2 regions of the Paenibacillus sp. GCM10027628 genome follow, and region 2 is predicted to be linked to the other one. Evidence: riboswitches for the same ligand, from Rfam matches in the RefSeq annotation. Region 2 holds a riboswitch; the other holds the start of a gene.
The links. Region 2 has a riboswitch for cyclic di-GMP ahead of ACFQZT_RS01265 (putative motility protein). Riboswitches for the same ligand answer to the same signal wherever they lie in the genome.
Positions count from the first base shown of each region.

Region 1: it holds a riboswitch for cyclic di-GMP, as region 2 does, so the genes downstream of both, ACFQZT_RS32115 (pyridoxal phosphate-dependent decarboxylase family protein) here and ACFQZT_RS01265 (putative motility protein) in region 2, are expected to answer to the same signal.

Region 1 covers NZ_JBHTHA010000052.1:166,379-174,227, reverse strand. Annotated here, with positions in the region: gene ACFQZT_RS32135 (helix-turn-helix domain-containing protein) at 1-588, opposite strand, end outside; gene ACFQZT_RS32130 (phytanoyl-CoA dioxygenase family protein) at 772-1,584, shown strand; gene ACFQZT_RS32125 (sugar phosphate isomerase/epimerase family protein) at 1,553-2,437, shown strand; gene ACFQZT_RS32120 (VanW family protein) at 2,581-3,513, shown strand; cyclic di-GMP riboswitch class I at 3,735-3,820, shown strand; gene ACFQZT_RS32115 (pyridoxal phosphate-dependent decarboxylase family protein) at 3,909-5,579, shown strand; gene ACFQZT_RS32110 (methyl-accepting chemotaxis protein) at 5,586-7,322, shown strand; gene ACFQZT_RS32105 (pentapeptide repeat-containing protein) at 7,457-7,849, shown strand, end outside.
Region 2 covers NZ_JBHTHA010000002.1:1,211-9,059, reverse strand. Annotated here, with positions in the region: gene carA (glutamine-hydrolyzing carbamoyl-phosphate synthase small subunit) at 127-1,299, shown strand; gene carB (carbamoyl-phosphate synthase large subunit) at 1,286-4,495, shown strand; gene pyrF (orotidine-5'-phosphate decarboxylase) at 4,550-5,239, shown strand; gene pyrE (orotate phosphoribosyltransferase) at 5,475-6,116, shown strand; cyclic di-GMP riboswitch class I at 6,208-6,294, shown strand; gene ACFQZT_RS01265 (putative motility protein) at 6,315-6,524, shown strand; gene ACFQZT_RS01260 (LysR family transcriptional regulator) at 6,573-7,457, opposite strand; gene dapA (4-hydroxy-tetrahydrodipicolinate synthase) at 7,574-7,849, shown strand, end outside.

The DNA.
Region 1 (7,849 bases), on a different contig from region 2:
TCCGGTGCTCGCTTTGAAAAGGTGAGACAGTCTGGAAGGTGAGAGCCCGACCGTTCTGGCGAGATCGTCGATTCGAATCGGCAGTCGCATCTGTACAGAGAGCAAGTGAAGAACTTCTTCGATGCGGGAGTCGACTTTTCTGCTAGTTTTCTGTGCCATAATGAGCAGGATTTCTCGCAAAGAGCTGCAGCATAACTCAAACCAGAAATCCCCCCGTTCTCTAGAGTCTCCAAGTATTCGGGTAAAAGCTTGAAAAATCCGCTCGCGAATCGATTCGCTTTCTATGGAAAGAATGAACAGCTCCTTATCCGGCAGCAAGCTCGTTTCGGTGAGCGATGCAGGAAAATGGGCCCAAACGAACTGCCAGGTTTGGCCTTTTCTCGTGCCATATTGATGCGGCGTACCTGGTCTGAGCAGGGACACATCGCCGGCTTGGCAAATTTGCTCCTGACCAGAGGTCAGATAGTATCCCTCTCCTTCAAGGGTGAACGTGATCAACCAATCGTTTCTTCCTTGCGGCCGTTTGGTTACATAGGTATCCGTCTCTATGAAATGTCCTGCGATGATCGTATGAGCTGAAAATTCCACTCTAATTCCTCCATCATCCATACCCTATTATTTTATTAACATCATATCGGATAACCATCAGCTCTAGCAACAAAATAGCAGGATTGTGTGAGTAATTAGCATCATCGTTACTTCTTTAAGACGGGGAATTTCTTTATGCTTAAGTTACAGGAAACATGATTGTTCATTATGGGAGGAATTCACATGACGCAGCCATTGCGCAGGCTTACCGAAGAACAAAAACATCAGTTTGAAACAGAAGGCTATCTCATCGTCAAAGGCTTGTTTTCCGAACAGAATTTGGCCGAGATTGACGAGACTTTTGAAGTGATCAGCCACCGGACGGTACCTGGTTACTTCGAACCGGACCTGCAAGCAGACACAGTGGTCGATCCGCTCAAACGATATCCGCGCGTGATGCATCCGCACCGTTTTGACGAAACGGCGAAAAAGTATATGCTTCATGCGCCTGTTATGGAAGTGCTAGCAGATTTGTATGATGAAGAAGCGCTTGCCGCGCAAAGTATGTTTTATTACAAACCGCCGGGTTCGCGCGGCCAAGCGTTGCACCAGGATAATTTTTACCTGCAGGTGGAACCGGGCAATTGTATAGCCGCTTGGACCGCTATTGATGCAGCCGATGAAGAAAACGGCGGATTGCTCGTTGTGCCGAAAACGAATCAATTGGACATCTCCTGTCCCGATACGGCAGATTCAAAAGAGTCGTTTACGACGCATTATGTGAAGCCGCCGAAAGATGAAAAAGCCATACCAGCCATCATGGAGCGAGGCGATGTGCTGTTTTTCAACGGGAACCTTATTCACGGGTCGTACCGGAATAAGTCGAAGGACCGATTCCGCCGGGCGTTTATTTGCCATTATGCCAATGCTTCGGCGACTCATATTAGCAACCACTACCGTCCCTTGTATCGACAAGACGGCGTTCCCGTCGACCTGGCAATTAATCCGAATGGAGGTCCATGCGGTGACGAATTCGAAGTGGTCTACCCCCATTAACGCTGTGGAAGCAAAGCTGGACGTCCAGATGTCATGGTGGGCGATGAATGGATTGGGCGAACATGGCCGGGAATGGAGCCTTGAGGAGAAATTCCGTCACATCGCGGAAGCGGGTTTTGACGGAATTAACGGCTTCGTTCCCCCGCCTGAGGAAGCGGCGGCGTGGCGGCGGATGCTGGATCATTACGGCTTGTCGTTTAGTGTGAATGCCTACCCGCGAACCGCGCAAGACCTGCAACAATTTATCGAAAACGTAAAAAATTACGGACCTGTCTCCTTCATTAACGCCCAGGTGTTAACGCCATTTCTGACCGATCAACCGGCGGAAGCGCTGCTTCTTGAGCTGCTCAGCGTATCCCAACATGCAGGAATCCCGGTGTTCATCGAGACACATCGGGGTACGATCACCCAAGATCTGCTGCGAACCGTTCAATATATCAACCGGTTGGACGATCTGCGGCTGACGATTGATTTCTCCCATTATGTCGTCGCTGGCGAGATGCATACCGTTAGACCGGAAGCCGAGAACTTACTGCAAACCCTGCTCACCCGCACGGCCAGTATTCATGCAAGAGTGTCCAATGGCGAGCAAGTTCAGGTGAACGTCGGAGAAAGAGGGGAACATCCGATGATGCCCCACTTTGAACACTGGTGGCAAAGCGGCATGCGTAACTGGCGGAGTGCCGCCAAACCGGGTGACGTGTTCTCTTTTGTATGCGAGTTAGGCCCTGCACCTTATGCGATCACAACGGATGAATATGCGAACCGGCAGCATGAATGCAGCGACCGATGGTCGCAATCGCTGCTTTTCGCAGATCGCGCCCGAGCGTTATGGAGGGAAATCATCATATAGCGCCTACTTAGATCAAGAGCCCTTTCTCATCGTAGAAGGGGCTCTTTGAGTTGTCTTTTTTAGTGGAAATTACAAAGATTGGATATACTACCATTTAGGATTTAGTACAAGCCTGGATAAGAATAGGAGAGATGTGCTTGTTTATGGGTTATGGTTGGATTGCTGGACTATTTTTATTACTTCAGCCGAATCACTTGCAAGATGATCTATGCATCGACCGGAACGGACAATGCATCAAGAATGTGAACCGCACGGATTATTCGCTTCCATTTATCGATGTGCCTCTGGTTGACGAGGAGAAATTAGACGTGCTAGTCAAGGACGTCGAAAAAAAGATATTCCGGGCGCCCGTAAACGCCACCATTAATGAAAGTGGAGCCATCGTGAAGGAAGTTTCAGGTGCAAAACTGAATCGTCAAGCCTTCCGAAAGGAGTTCTACGATACTTTTTATAATCAACAATCCAAGAAAATGACAGCTCCTGTGTCAGCCATCTATCCCAAAGTGGACAGTGAGTTGCTTGCAACAATACGCGTACAGTCGATCGGATATTACGTCACTTACTTTAATTCGAATAACAATAATCGCTATCATAATATGAAGCTGGCTGCGAATGCGATTAACAATGTCGTGATTTATCCCGGGGAAACATTCTCCTTTAATCGTGTGGTAGGCGTTCGAACACCGGCAAAAGGCTATAAACTAGCCAAAGTCATTGTCAGAGGCGAATTTTCCGAAGGCATAGGCGGCGGAATTTGTCAGATTTCGTCGACTCTTTTCAACGCGGTAGACCGTGCCGGTCTGAAAATCGTGGAACGATATTCGCATAGCAGGTCCGTACCGTACGTTCCACCTGGGCGGGATGCTACCGTGAATTGGGGCGGACCGGATTTCAGCTTCACCAACAATTACAATCAACCTATTTTGATTAGGGCTCAAGCCTCACCGGGCAGGGTGTACATTACGATCTCCTCCTCCGATGTCGTAAATTTCAAGCCGCGGCATGTACCCAGCGCCTCTGAAGCGCTGCCTGAGGAGATTCAAGCCGGTACGGACGTGGGAGTTCCGGTTCCTTAACGATCACGCATATAAGGACAAAACCCCTTCTATTATCCATGTGGAAGGGGTTTCATTCGTCTTTTGTTAAAAAAGTCATATCATGACTGCATTAAAACTTAACAAACAATATTGGAAAAATGTGTTGTTTTATTCATACGACTGTACTATACTCTATTCTTGTGTATGAAATTGTAAAGTTTTGTATGTCGATTACTGTCGTTGAAAAATATTCACTGACAAGTTAATAATGGCAAACCTATTGAAAAATGGGGACGCAAAGCTAGAGGGACTACATCCTACAAGGATATGTCAGCCAGTTGCACTTCAGCAATTGGCGAAATATGGGCTAACATCCATGTTCGCCTTTTTGTGATGTTTACATACGACGAACTCAATCGATAGGAGAGAAAAATATGAGAGAGAAGAGACTGACGAATGTACAGCAATTGTTTCCCAGTGAGGATGGAAATCAACAAACGCGTCAAATGTTTTTACAGCTCATTGAACAAATCGTTAGGGGCGTAGATGAGCTCAAAAACCCGGATGGCGTGAATCTCAAGGGTCATAAAAATCGAAGTGGAAATTTTTACAATGACCTCATTCGAAATAGTGCGATTCCAAACGGCAGCGTTCCATTAGAGGATGTCAATTCCGAGTTATTGAAATTGCTGCATGATCATCCTTATCATTCTAAATATTTTCTAACGAATATTTTGCCGATGGCAAGCATCCCTGGGATTATGGGCATGATTGCAGCTTTTATGGTGAATGGCAATAATTTATGGGATGTGTATGGCCCCGCTGGAGCCGAAGCGGAAGTAAGGGTTATCAGCATGATGTCCAAATTAATCGGGTACGATTCGCTGAAAAGCGGCGGTTATACGACTTGGGGCGGACAAGGAGCCGTATTCTCCGGTCTGCGGATTGCGATTGCCAAATTTGTTCCGGACGCGTTGCAAAAAGGCGTTCCCAACAATTTGTACGCTTTTTGTTCCGATGCCGCGCATTATAGTTTATATAAATCTATGGAAGCTTCAGGCATAGGCAGTGATAGATTGATAAGGGTCCGTACGCATGCAGACAGTTCCATGGATGTGGACGATCTGCGCAACAAAATGAAAGAAGTTATTGCAAACGGCGGAATTCCGATTTATATCGTTGCTACTACCGGAACGACAGACGCAATGGGTATTGACGATGTAGGGCAAATTTACGCTATGGCCGAGCAGGTAGCCGCTCATCATGGCTTATCCAGACCTCATATTCATGCAGATTCTGCTTTAGGCGGTTTTTTCGCTTTCTTTAACGACTATGACTTCACTGCAAATCCACTTGAGTTTAAGTCGGATGTTGTTCAAGCGCTAAAGTCCATCCAACGCAAGATGATACATTTGAAACTGGCCGATTCCCTTTGCTTCGATTTCCAAAAGTTAGGTCAAACTCCTTATGTGACAAGCTTATTTCTGCTTAAGGATGCCGCCGATTTAACGCTCGTCGATTTGCATCCGGATGAAACGCCTTATGTCGGACACCGCGGATATGGGCAATACCATACCGGATATACGTTGGAGTGTTCGCGCATGGCGAGTTCTATTAGTATTTATGGTGCTTTGCTTGCCTTCGGCATTCAAGGGTATCAGCGATTGCTGGCGCAATTCGTTGAGGTTAATCTCGCTTTCAGGGAAGCGTTGAAATGGGAAATCCCACAAGCCGAAATCGTCAATGGTGACAACCCTGGCATCATCACTTTATTTCGTATATATCCGGAGGGCAGTCCTGGCTTCCAGGCGGAAATGAAGGGCATGTGTACCCGTCTGGAAATCGAACGGAGCAACAAATTTAACGAACGACTGTTTGAAATGCTTGGGGATCATCGCGATCGTATCTTCTTCGGCGACACCAAGAAGCATCTCATGGTTCAGACGAAAGACGGCGGCTTGGTTCCTTTATACGCGTCTAAGATTTTTATTATTTCTCCTTATACAGAGACCAAGCACGTGCCTGAAATTGTTCAATATTTGAAAGAAACCGTAGCGCAAGTCTACGAAAAGCATTATGAATCAACGATTTTGAGCGGGAGGTAAATGAAAGTGGCAAAGCAGGCTCCAATGAAAATGATCAACTGGTTCCGGGAACGTATCGCGGTTAAAATGACGGGCAGTATTTTACTCCTGCTCTTGTTTATTTGCGCGGCATTTTCCTTGTCCGGATACATGGTTAGCCAAAAACTAACAACCAAGCTTGAGGATCAGTTCGTCCTCAGATTAACGTCCAATATTCAAAACGTTTCGAAATACATGGCTTCCATACCTGACCGGGCTGATGGAATTACCGGAAAAGATAATCCGGCCTATACGAAAATCAAACAACAATTCGAGCAGTTTAAAAAAGAAGATTCACTCGAGAACGTGTATGTGTTGAAAAAAGCTCAAAACAAAGAGCAAATTGTCATATTAACCGGAGTTGATGACGATTTCGGTACCGATTATCCTTTTACGCCTGAGATGAACGCAACGATTAAGGATAATAAACCTACGATCAGCAGCATCTATAAGGATGAATACGGCGTACATAAATCCATCTTTGTTCCGTTGAAAAACAGTAAAAATGAAAATATCGGAATTATCGGCATCGATTTGGATGCCTCGGTCGTTCCCAAAACAAAGCAAGATCTGTTGTGGACGACTTTTATGATCACCTTCATTGTTCTGGTCATCGGTTCTCTAATCGCATACTTGATTAGCCGCAGCGTGACGAAACCGGTCGTCCAACTGATGCGTGTGACCGAAAAGGTTGCTGCCGGAGATTTGTCTGCACAAGTTTCTATTCAGCGTGTCGACGAGATCGGTAAATTGGCGAATGCATTTAGCGAGATGAGGCACAGCTTGGAGTCCCTTATCCGTCAAATATTTTCTTCATCCAATCTGATCACCAATACCAGCGTGCAATTGTACCAGTCCGCGGATGAGTCGAGCTCCAGCGCAGGGCAAGTGGCCGTATCCATGAACAGCATGAACGAAGGCGTCGCTGAGGTCGTTTCTTCGATTTCAGATAGCACGGCTTCGATCATCGATATTAATAACGAATTGGTAGAGGTAACCACCGAAGTCAAAGAGATGCAGACTATGGCTCATCAAGTCGGCGCGCAATCTGTAGAGGGCCAACAGCTCGTTGAAAAAACGTTGCATCAAATGAACGTGATTCAAAAAGAAATGAAAAATTCGCAAGAAGCCGCCGGGCAGCTTGGGAACCGCTCGAAAGAAATCGGTGAAATTATTCATATCATTACCGAGATTGCCCAGCAAACGAACTTGCTTGCCCTTAACGCTTCTATTGAAGCGGCACGCGTGGGTGAACAAGGCAAAGGTTTTGCCGTTGTTGCCGGCGAAGTGAAGAAGCTGGCGGAACAATCGACGAATGCCGCAAGCTCGATCACCGAGCTCGTTTCCAGTACGCAAAATGACAGTCAGCTAGTTATGGAAAGTGTTCTTCAGGGAAATCGGGCGGTAGAGCAGGGGCAAACCTGGATCAATGAAACCTATGAGAATTTTAAAGTTATATTTAATGGTATTTCCGTATTTTCCAGTCGGACGGATCACCTGCTGAATTCGTTAGAAAAAGCGGAAAGATCCTTTGTGACCATCTCCAACGCGATGCAAAAAATATCCGGAATCACGGAGGAACAATCCGCAGGTTATGAGGAAGTAGCTGCCGCAGCGCAAGAGCAAAGTGCTTCCATTCAGGAGATTACTGCAGCTATACGCCAATTATCCGATATGGCTGTGAACTTGCAAACTTCCGTGCAAAACTTTAAAATTTCAGAATAAACTTCGTTCAATTGAGACGGCCAGCCTAGTGCTGGCTTTTTTGTTTTTCTCCGAAACTTCATAATCTGTCTCCTTTCATATACAATATGACTATGAATTTCGCTATTGATAAATGGCTGTTAGGAGATGCAAGTATGTACTCATATACCGATCAAGAATATGTAGAACAGGATTTTAGTCATGCCGATCAAAGGGACGGCGAATTGCGTAATTGTACGTTTACGCGATGCCGGTTCCGGGGCACTCATTTGGAAGAAATCTATACAATGGGTTCGCATTTTATCGATTGTGATTTTACCGGCGCGCAGCTGAACGGATCTGTGCATACCGGCTCGGCTTTTACGAACTGCCGGTTTCAAGGCGCCAATCTTTTCGTTGCCAAATTTGTAGATTGTAAAATGGTCGGCTCCGATTTCGCTGAGGCATTGCTCGATGGCATAACGCTTCAAGGCGGTGACTGGTCCTATACGAATCTGCGGAACGCGAATTTGATGAAGCAGGTTTTGTCAGGCATTCGTTTGCGGGAA
Region 2 (7,849 bases):
ACCTCTATACGGCGAATGAAAATTCGTGTATATTTATACAGAAAGATCTTTTTTTATGCATGACAGGTGCATGACATCTCGGTTCAAGTACGAACCGTTTGACAATAGCGAAGGAGTTGAAAGAACATGCAGGCAAGATTGTTGCTGGAAGACGGCACTCTTTTTACAGGAAAATCGTTCGGTAGTGAGGGTGACTCCGTCGGCGAGGTTGTATTCAATACAGGGATTACAGGTTATCAGGAGGTGCTTTCCGACCCTTCTTATTGCGGACAAATCGTAACGATGACATACCCGCTGATCGGGAACTACGGGGTGATTCGCGACGACTTCGAGTCCGTACGCCCTTTCATTCACGGATTTGTGGTTCGGGAGCATGAAGAAATCCCAAGCAACTGGAGAGCGCAGTACACGCTCGGCAGCCTGCTTAAAGAATACGGCATCATCGGTATCAGCGGCATCGACACCCGCATGTTGACTCGTAAAATTCGCCACCATGGCGTTATGAAGGGCCTGCTTACGACTTCGAATAAATCGATCGCAGAATTGACTGAAATGCTTGGTAGCTCCAAGCTGATGACAGATCAAGTTGCTCGCGTATCGACAAAGAGCGTTTTTGGTGCACCGGGACACAAAGAGCGTGTCGTGCTTGTTGACTTCGGAGCGAAAAGCGGGATTATCCGCGACCTCAGCAAACGTGACTGCGACGTCGTTGTTGTGCCTCAAGATGCAACTGCCGAACAAATCCGCAGACTGGCTCCGGACGGCATCTTGTTGTCCAACGGCCCTGGGGATCCAAAAGACGTGCCTCACGCTGTGAAAATGATCCAAGAACTGCTCGGCGAATTCCCGATCTTCGGTATTTGTCTTGGGCACCAACTGTTCGCGCTCGCTTGCGGAGCGGATACGGATAAATTGAAATTCGGTCACCGCGGCGGCAACCATCCGGTGAAAGATTTGATCTCCGGTCGCTGCTACATTACATCGCAAAACCATGGCTACACGGTGAAGGACGATTCCATTGCCGGAACCGACTTGGAAGTAACGCACATTAACAATAACGACCGCACCATCGAAGGCTTGAAGCATAAGAAATACCCTGCATTTTCGGTTCAATACCATCCGGAAGCGGCACCGGGTCCTTTTGACTCCAGCTACCTATTCGATGATTTTATCGCGATGATTAATAAGTTTAAGCAAGACAACCCGCAGCAGCCGCGCCAAGCACAAATGCTTGCTCAGTGGAAAGCAACGACGGCGTCGACATCTGTGAAGGAGGAACTGCAGTATGCCAAAAAATAATACACTCAAAAAGATTCTCGTGATTGGCTCCGGCCCGATCGTTATCGGTCAAGCGGCGGAGTTTGACTATGCAGGAACGCAAGCTTGCCAAGCGCTGAAAGAAGAAGGCATGGAAGTCATTTTGATCAACAGCAACCCGGCTACGATCATGACCGACACGAACATGGCCGACAAAGTATATATCGAGCCGATTACGCTCGACTTCGTTACGCAAATCATCCGCCAAGAGCGTCCAGACGGCTTATTGCCAACACTCGGCGGTCAAACCGGTCTGAACATGGCTGTAGAGCTGGCGCGCGCCGGCGTGCTGGAGAGCGAAAACGTCAAACTGCTCGGTACGCAGTTAACGGCGATTGAAAAAGCGGAAGACCGCGACTTGTTCCGCGACTTGATGAGAGAATTAGAGCAGCCTGTACCGGATAGCGTTATCGTAACTACGGTTGCGCAAGCTGTGGAATTCGCTATGGAAATCGGTTTCCCGATCATCGTGCGTCCTGCATACACCCTGGGTGGAACAGGCGGCGGTATCTGTAACACAATGGAAGAGCTGACGGATATCGTCGCTTCCGGTATTCGCTACAGCCCTATCGGACAATGTCTGGTTGAGCGCAGCATCGCAGGTATGAAAGAAGTCGAGTACGAGGTTATGCGCGACGCGAACGACAACTGTATCGTCGTATGTAACATGGAAAACTTCGATCCCGTAGGTGTGCACACGGGTGACAGTATCGTAGTGGCGCCGAGCCAAACGTTGTCTGACCGCGAGTATCAAATGCTGCGTTCCGCATCGCTGAAAATTATCCGTGCGCTGAACATCGAGGGCGGCTGTAACGTACAGTTCGCGCTGGATCCGCACAGTTTCCAATACTATGTCATCGAAGTGAATCCGCGCGTCAGCCGCTCTTCGGCGCTCGCGTCCAAAGCAACGGGCTATCCGATTGCGAAAATGGCTGCGAAAATCGCGATTGGCTACACGCTTGACGAACTCGTGAACCCGGTAACGGGACAAACCTACGCTTGCTTCGAGCCGACGCTGGACTACATCGTATCCAAAATTCCGCGCTGGCCGTTCGATAAATTTACGGCTGCCAACCGTAAGCTCGGTACGCAAATGAAAGCGACCGGCGAAGTGATGGCGATCGGCCGTACGTTCGAAGAGTCGATCCACAAAGCGATTCGCTCTCTGGAAATCGGCGTACACCGTCTTTTCCTGAAAGAAACGGATCTGCTTGATCAAGAAACACTCGAATTCCGTTTGCAAAAACCGGACGATGAACGACTGTTCTTACTGGCAGAAGCTTATCGTAGAGGCTACACCGTGGAGCAGCTGCAAAGCCTCACGAAGATCGACTGGTGGTTCCTGAACAAGCTTGACGGCTTGATTAAATTCGAAAAAGAAATCGCGGCAAGCGACTTAACGCCGGAGCTGCTGTTCGAAACAAAACGCAAAGGCTTCACCGATCGCGCGATCGCTGAGATTCGTGCATTGGCTGGAAGTTCGACTTACACGAAAGAAGCAGATATTCGCAATCTGCGCCTGCAGCAAAATATCAAGCCCGTATACAAAATGGTAGATACATGCGCAGCGGAGTTTGAAGCATCGACGCCATACTACTACTCTACCTATGAGCAAGAAGACGAAGTAACGGAAACTAACAAAGAAAAAGTCGTCGTTTTGGGCTCCGGTCCGATCCGTATCGGTCAAGGGATCGAGTTCGACTACTCCACGGTTCACGCGGTATGGGCGATCCAAGCTGCGGGTTACGAAGCGGTTATTATCAATAACAACCCGGAGACGGTTTCGACGGACTTTAATACTTCCGACAGATTGTACTTCGAGCCATTGTTCTTCGAAGACGTGATGAACGTCATCGAGCGCGAGAAACCGATCGGCGTTATCGTACAATTCGGCGGTCAAACGGCGATAAATCTGGCGGCTCCGCTTTCGAAAGCCGGCGTGCGCATTCTTGGTTCTGATCTCGAAAGTATCGATACTGCTGAAGACCGTAAGAAATTCGAAGCGCTGCTTCGCAAGCTGAGCATTGCTCAACCGCCGGGCGGCACAGTAACATCTGTTGACCAAGCGGTAGGAACGGCTGCACAGTTCGGCTATCCGGTGCTCGTTCGTCCATCTTATGTCCTTGGCGGCCGCGCGATGGAAATCGTCTACTCGGATGAAGAATTGTTGAGCTACATGGAATATGCGGTGAAAATCAACCCTGAGCATCCGGTACTTATCGACCGCTACATGCTTGGTAAAGAGGTTGAAGTCGACGCGATTTGCGATAAAGAAACGGTTCTCATCCCAGGCATCATGGAGCACGTGGAACGCGCAGGGGTTCACTCCGGTGACTCGATCGCCGTTTATCCGCCGCAAACGATCTCCGACGAGATCAAGCAACAAATTATCGACATTACGACAAAAATCGGTCTAGAGCTGAAAGTCGTGGGTCTGGTCAACATCCAGTTCGTTATCCACAACGATCAAGTGTATGTCATTGAGGTTAACCCGCGTTCTTCCAGAACGGTACCGTTCTTAAGTAAAGTAACCAACATCCCGATGGCGAATGTAGCAACCCGCGTTATTATGGGTCAAAAGCTGGCTGATATGGGCTACCAAAGCGGTCTGTGGCCGGAAGATAAGTATGTATCGGTTAAAGTGCCTGTGTTCTCCTTTGCGAAGCTCCGCCGAGTAGATACGACACTCGGACCTGAGATGAAGTCGACCGGCGAGGTGATGGGCCGAGATACAAACTTTGCCAAAGCGCTGTACAAGGGTTTAATCGGAGCGGGTATGAAAATCCCTGCAGCCGGATCCGTCGTTGTGACGGTTGCGGACAAAGATAAGGACGAAGCGATTGAGATTATGAAAGGTTTCTATCGTCTCGGTTATAAAATTATCGCAACCGGCGGTACGGCAACGGCGCTCGAAGAAGCTGGCCTGCCTGTAACGACGGTGCATAAGCTGAGCGAAGGTTCGCCGAACATTCTGGATCTCATTCGCGGCGGCGAAGCGCAATTCGTTGTGAACACGCTGACGAAGGGCAAAACGCCTGAGCGCGACGGCTTCCGTATTCGCCGTGAAGCGGTTGAGAACGGCGTGGTTTGTATGACATCGCTGGATACGGTGAGAGCGCTCGTGAACATGCTCGAATCGATCAACTTCTCCTCCCGCGCGATGCCGGTTTACGCGTAAGGGATGGTGACGAACGTGAGTACACTAACACGTACGGACGTGGCAGGGCGCATTATGGTCGCCCTGGATTACGCGAACGCAGGGGGAGCTGAAGAGCTGCTAAAGCAGCTCGAAGGCATTCCCTGCTATATGAAAGTGGGCATGCAGCTGTTTTATGCTGCAGGTCCGGGTTTTGTAGCCAGCCTTAAGGACCGCGGCTACAAGGTGTTCCTGGATGTCAAGATGCATGACATCCCCAACACAGTGCGAGGCGGCTCAGAGAGCGTGACTCGCCTTGGGGTTGATTTGTTCAACGTCCATGCTGCCGGAGGCAAGCAGATGATGGAATCGGCCATGGAGGGCGTCGACAAGGCGCTCGCCCCTGGAGCAAGACGCCCGATCGTCATCGGCGTCACGCAGCTTACCAGCACCAGCCAGCAGGTGCTGAACGACGAGATCGGCCTGACCGGATCGGTCGAGCAGGCCGTCATTCGTTACGCCCAGCTCGCGCATGCCGCGGGGCTCAACGGGGTTGTCGCGTCACCGCTTGAGGTGACGCAGATCAAGGCGGCGTGCGGTGGCGCGTTCGTCACCGTTACGCCGGGCATTCGCCCTGCGGGCGCCGACGCGGGCGATCAGTCGCGCGTCATGACGCCGGCTGAGGCGTTCGCGCAGGGCACGGACTACGTCGTGATCGGCCGCCCGATTACTGGGGCAGCCGATCCGAGAGCGGCGATCGAATCGATCATCGATTCGATTTTATAAAACTTCACGGGTGAAGGCTTCCAAATACCATTTAGAAGGAATTTCTCCTTCTAAATGGGGCCTTCCCTCTTTTTATGCGCTTTTACAGGAAAAAACTGCCGCTAATTTGTCCGTTTCTGAAACCTGCAGTTTAATCTCGCACTCAGGATTTGAGTGTGAGTAAATTTAGCGCTTGATTTCATGGGCGCAACGTAAACCAGAGGCTGAAAACAAGGAAGGAACGGTGTCATTAATCATGAGCCAGCTTGAAACGATCGCACAGCACATCGCAGCATCTTTACTAGAAATCGAGGCGGTATCGCTACGCCCGCACCAACCGTTCACTTGGACATCCGGTCTGAAATCGCCGATTTACTGCGATAATCGACTGACGATGTCGCACCCGGCGATTCGTGAGGCTATTGCCGACGGCTTTGCTGCTTTAATCAAAGAAAAGTTCCCGGAAGCGGAAGTTGTCGCTGGCACAGCGACAGCCGGGATTCCACATGCAGCCTGGGTTGCACAGAAGCTAGGCCTACCCATGATCTACATTCGCGATAAAGCCAAAGGTCACGGCAAAGAGAACCTGATCGAAGGGACGGTCAAGCCAGGTCAAAAGGTTATCGTCATCGAAGACCTGATCTCTACTGGCGGATCTTCTTTGAAAGCGGCATTGGCCGTGAAGGAAGCGGGGGCAGTCGCTCTGGGCGTACTTGCGATTTTCTCCTATCAGCTTGACAAGGCTACACAAGCTTTTGAAGCGGCGGACATGCCGCTCCATACGCTATCCAACTACTCCAAGTTGCTTGAAGTTGCTCTGGAAAAAGGCAAGATCAAGGAAGAGGATCTCGATCTCCTCCATTCTTGGAGAGCGAATCCATCTGAATTCGGTGCGTAAGCAGCGTTAAATGGATCTATAGCCTGTGTCAAATATTGACGAAATAGGCTGTCATCCCTATACTAAAAGAGTGCTTAGGTACTGCCTAGCATCTGCGAAAAGGCAAATGACGCGAAAGCGACAGACGCAAAGCTACAGGGGCTAATCGGCTACGGCCGTACGCTTGCCAGCTACCGAACGGTGAGAGGAGGAGTGCTCGTGAATGTAAATGCTGCATTATCCGCGATAAACAGCGGCGATGCTTTGCAGCAAGCAGTCGGACTGCAGCTGTTTAGCAAGGCGAGCGACATGCAAGAAGCAGCGGCCAGCACGTTGATGCAGGATTTTACCAAATCCCAGCAGCAAGTGAACGCGGCAGCGTTATCGGCAGCACCGCATTTAGGGAAAAATCTTGACATCCGCATATAACGAATGAGAAAAAGAAGCTCCACCTTTTCGAAAAGGCGAGCTTCTTTTTTATTGTCTGATTTCGCTGTTTGTCAGCATAGCGATGAATGATTGCAGCGGTTGTGACATCCACTTTTTGGGGTGTAGCAGGAGTTGGAGATCGAAGCGCAGCGCCGGGTGGCTAAAAGGAATAATTGCAAGTTTGCCAAGTTCCAGCTCTGTTTCGACGGCGATACGGGGAAGTAGAGCAATACCAAGTCCTGTCATGACGCAGTGTTTGATCGTTTCCAAGTTGCCAAGTTCGAAACCGATTCGAAAGGGAACGGCGTTGTCTTTGAGCAATTTTTCAAACATATTCCGATAGATGCAGCTGCCTTCCGTGACGATGAATTCCGTATGCTGGAAGTCACTTAACTGCACGCCTGCTGCATGCACCAGAGGGTGATCTTTGGGGCCTACGAACACCAGCGGCTCATCCCTGATTTGAATGCAGTGAAGAAAAGAATCTGCCGGATAACGGTCGAGTAATAGGCCGATGTCGTAATCGCCTTCTTTTACCTTTGCTAATAAGGAGGATTCATTGTCGGGTAGAAGCTGGATATTGAGGTTGGGAAAGTGCTGTCTGATCTGTTGTAAATAAGGCGGCAAGTAGTACGCAGCGAGGGAATCTATCGTACCGATCGTAAGCGTGCCGCTAACCTGATGGGCGATCATTTCTTTGGACTGATCATAAAGCTCCAGCATTTGCACGGCCAGTTTCAACAAGCTTTCTCCAGGATGTGTTAACCGAAGCTGACGTCCAAATCTTTCGAAAAGAGGGACGCCGTATTCGCGTTCCAGCTTTTGAATCTGCATCGTGACGCTGGATTGCGCATAACCTAATTCTTCCGCTGCGCGGGTAAAGCTTTTTCGCTTGGCGACTTCCCGAAACGTTCGGAAATACGTAAGATCCATTTGGTGTCCTCGCACTATCAATATTTTTGATGACCGTTATCATTTATTATAGCTAACTGTGATGATAAGTTCCATGATAGAGTGTGAGTAAGGACAAATTTTGGCTGGTAGGGGAGATGGTTTATTTGTTGAGAGAAAATGACCTTCAAGGGGTATATGTGCCGATCATCACACCTTTTGATGAGGCGTATGAGGTGGATGCCGGTTCCTTTTACAAGCTGGCTTATCAATTGTTTCAAGACGAAGTGGACGGTCTAGTTATTAATGGTACTACTGGAGAATCGCCGACGATTACATCGGAGGAACTGGACATCTTATTTGCTACCGCTCTAGCGGCTCGGCAAGCCTCGAACACGACCGCACCGCTAATCGTGGGTACAGGTATGAATGAC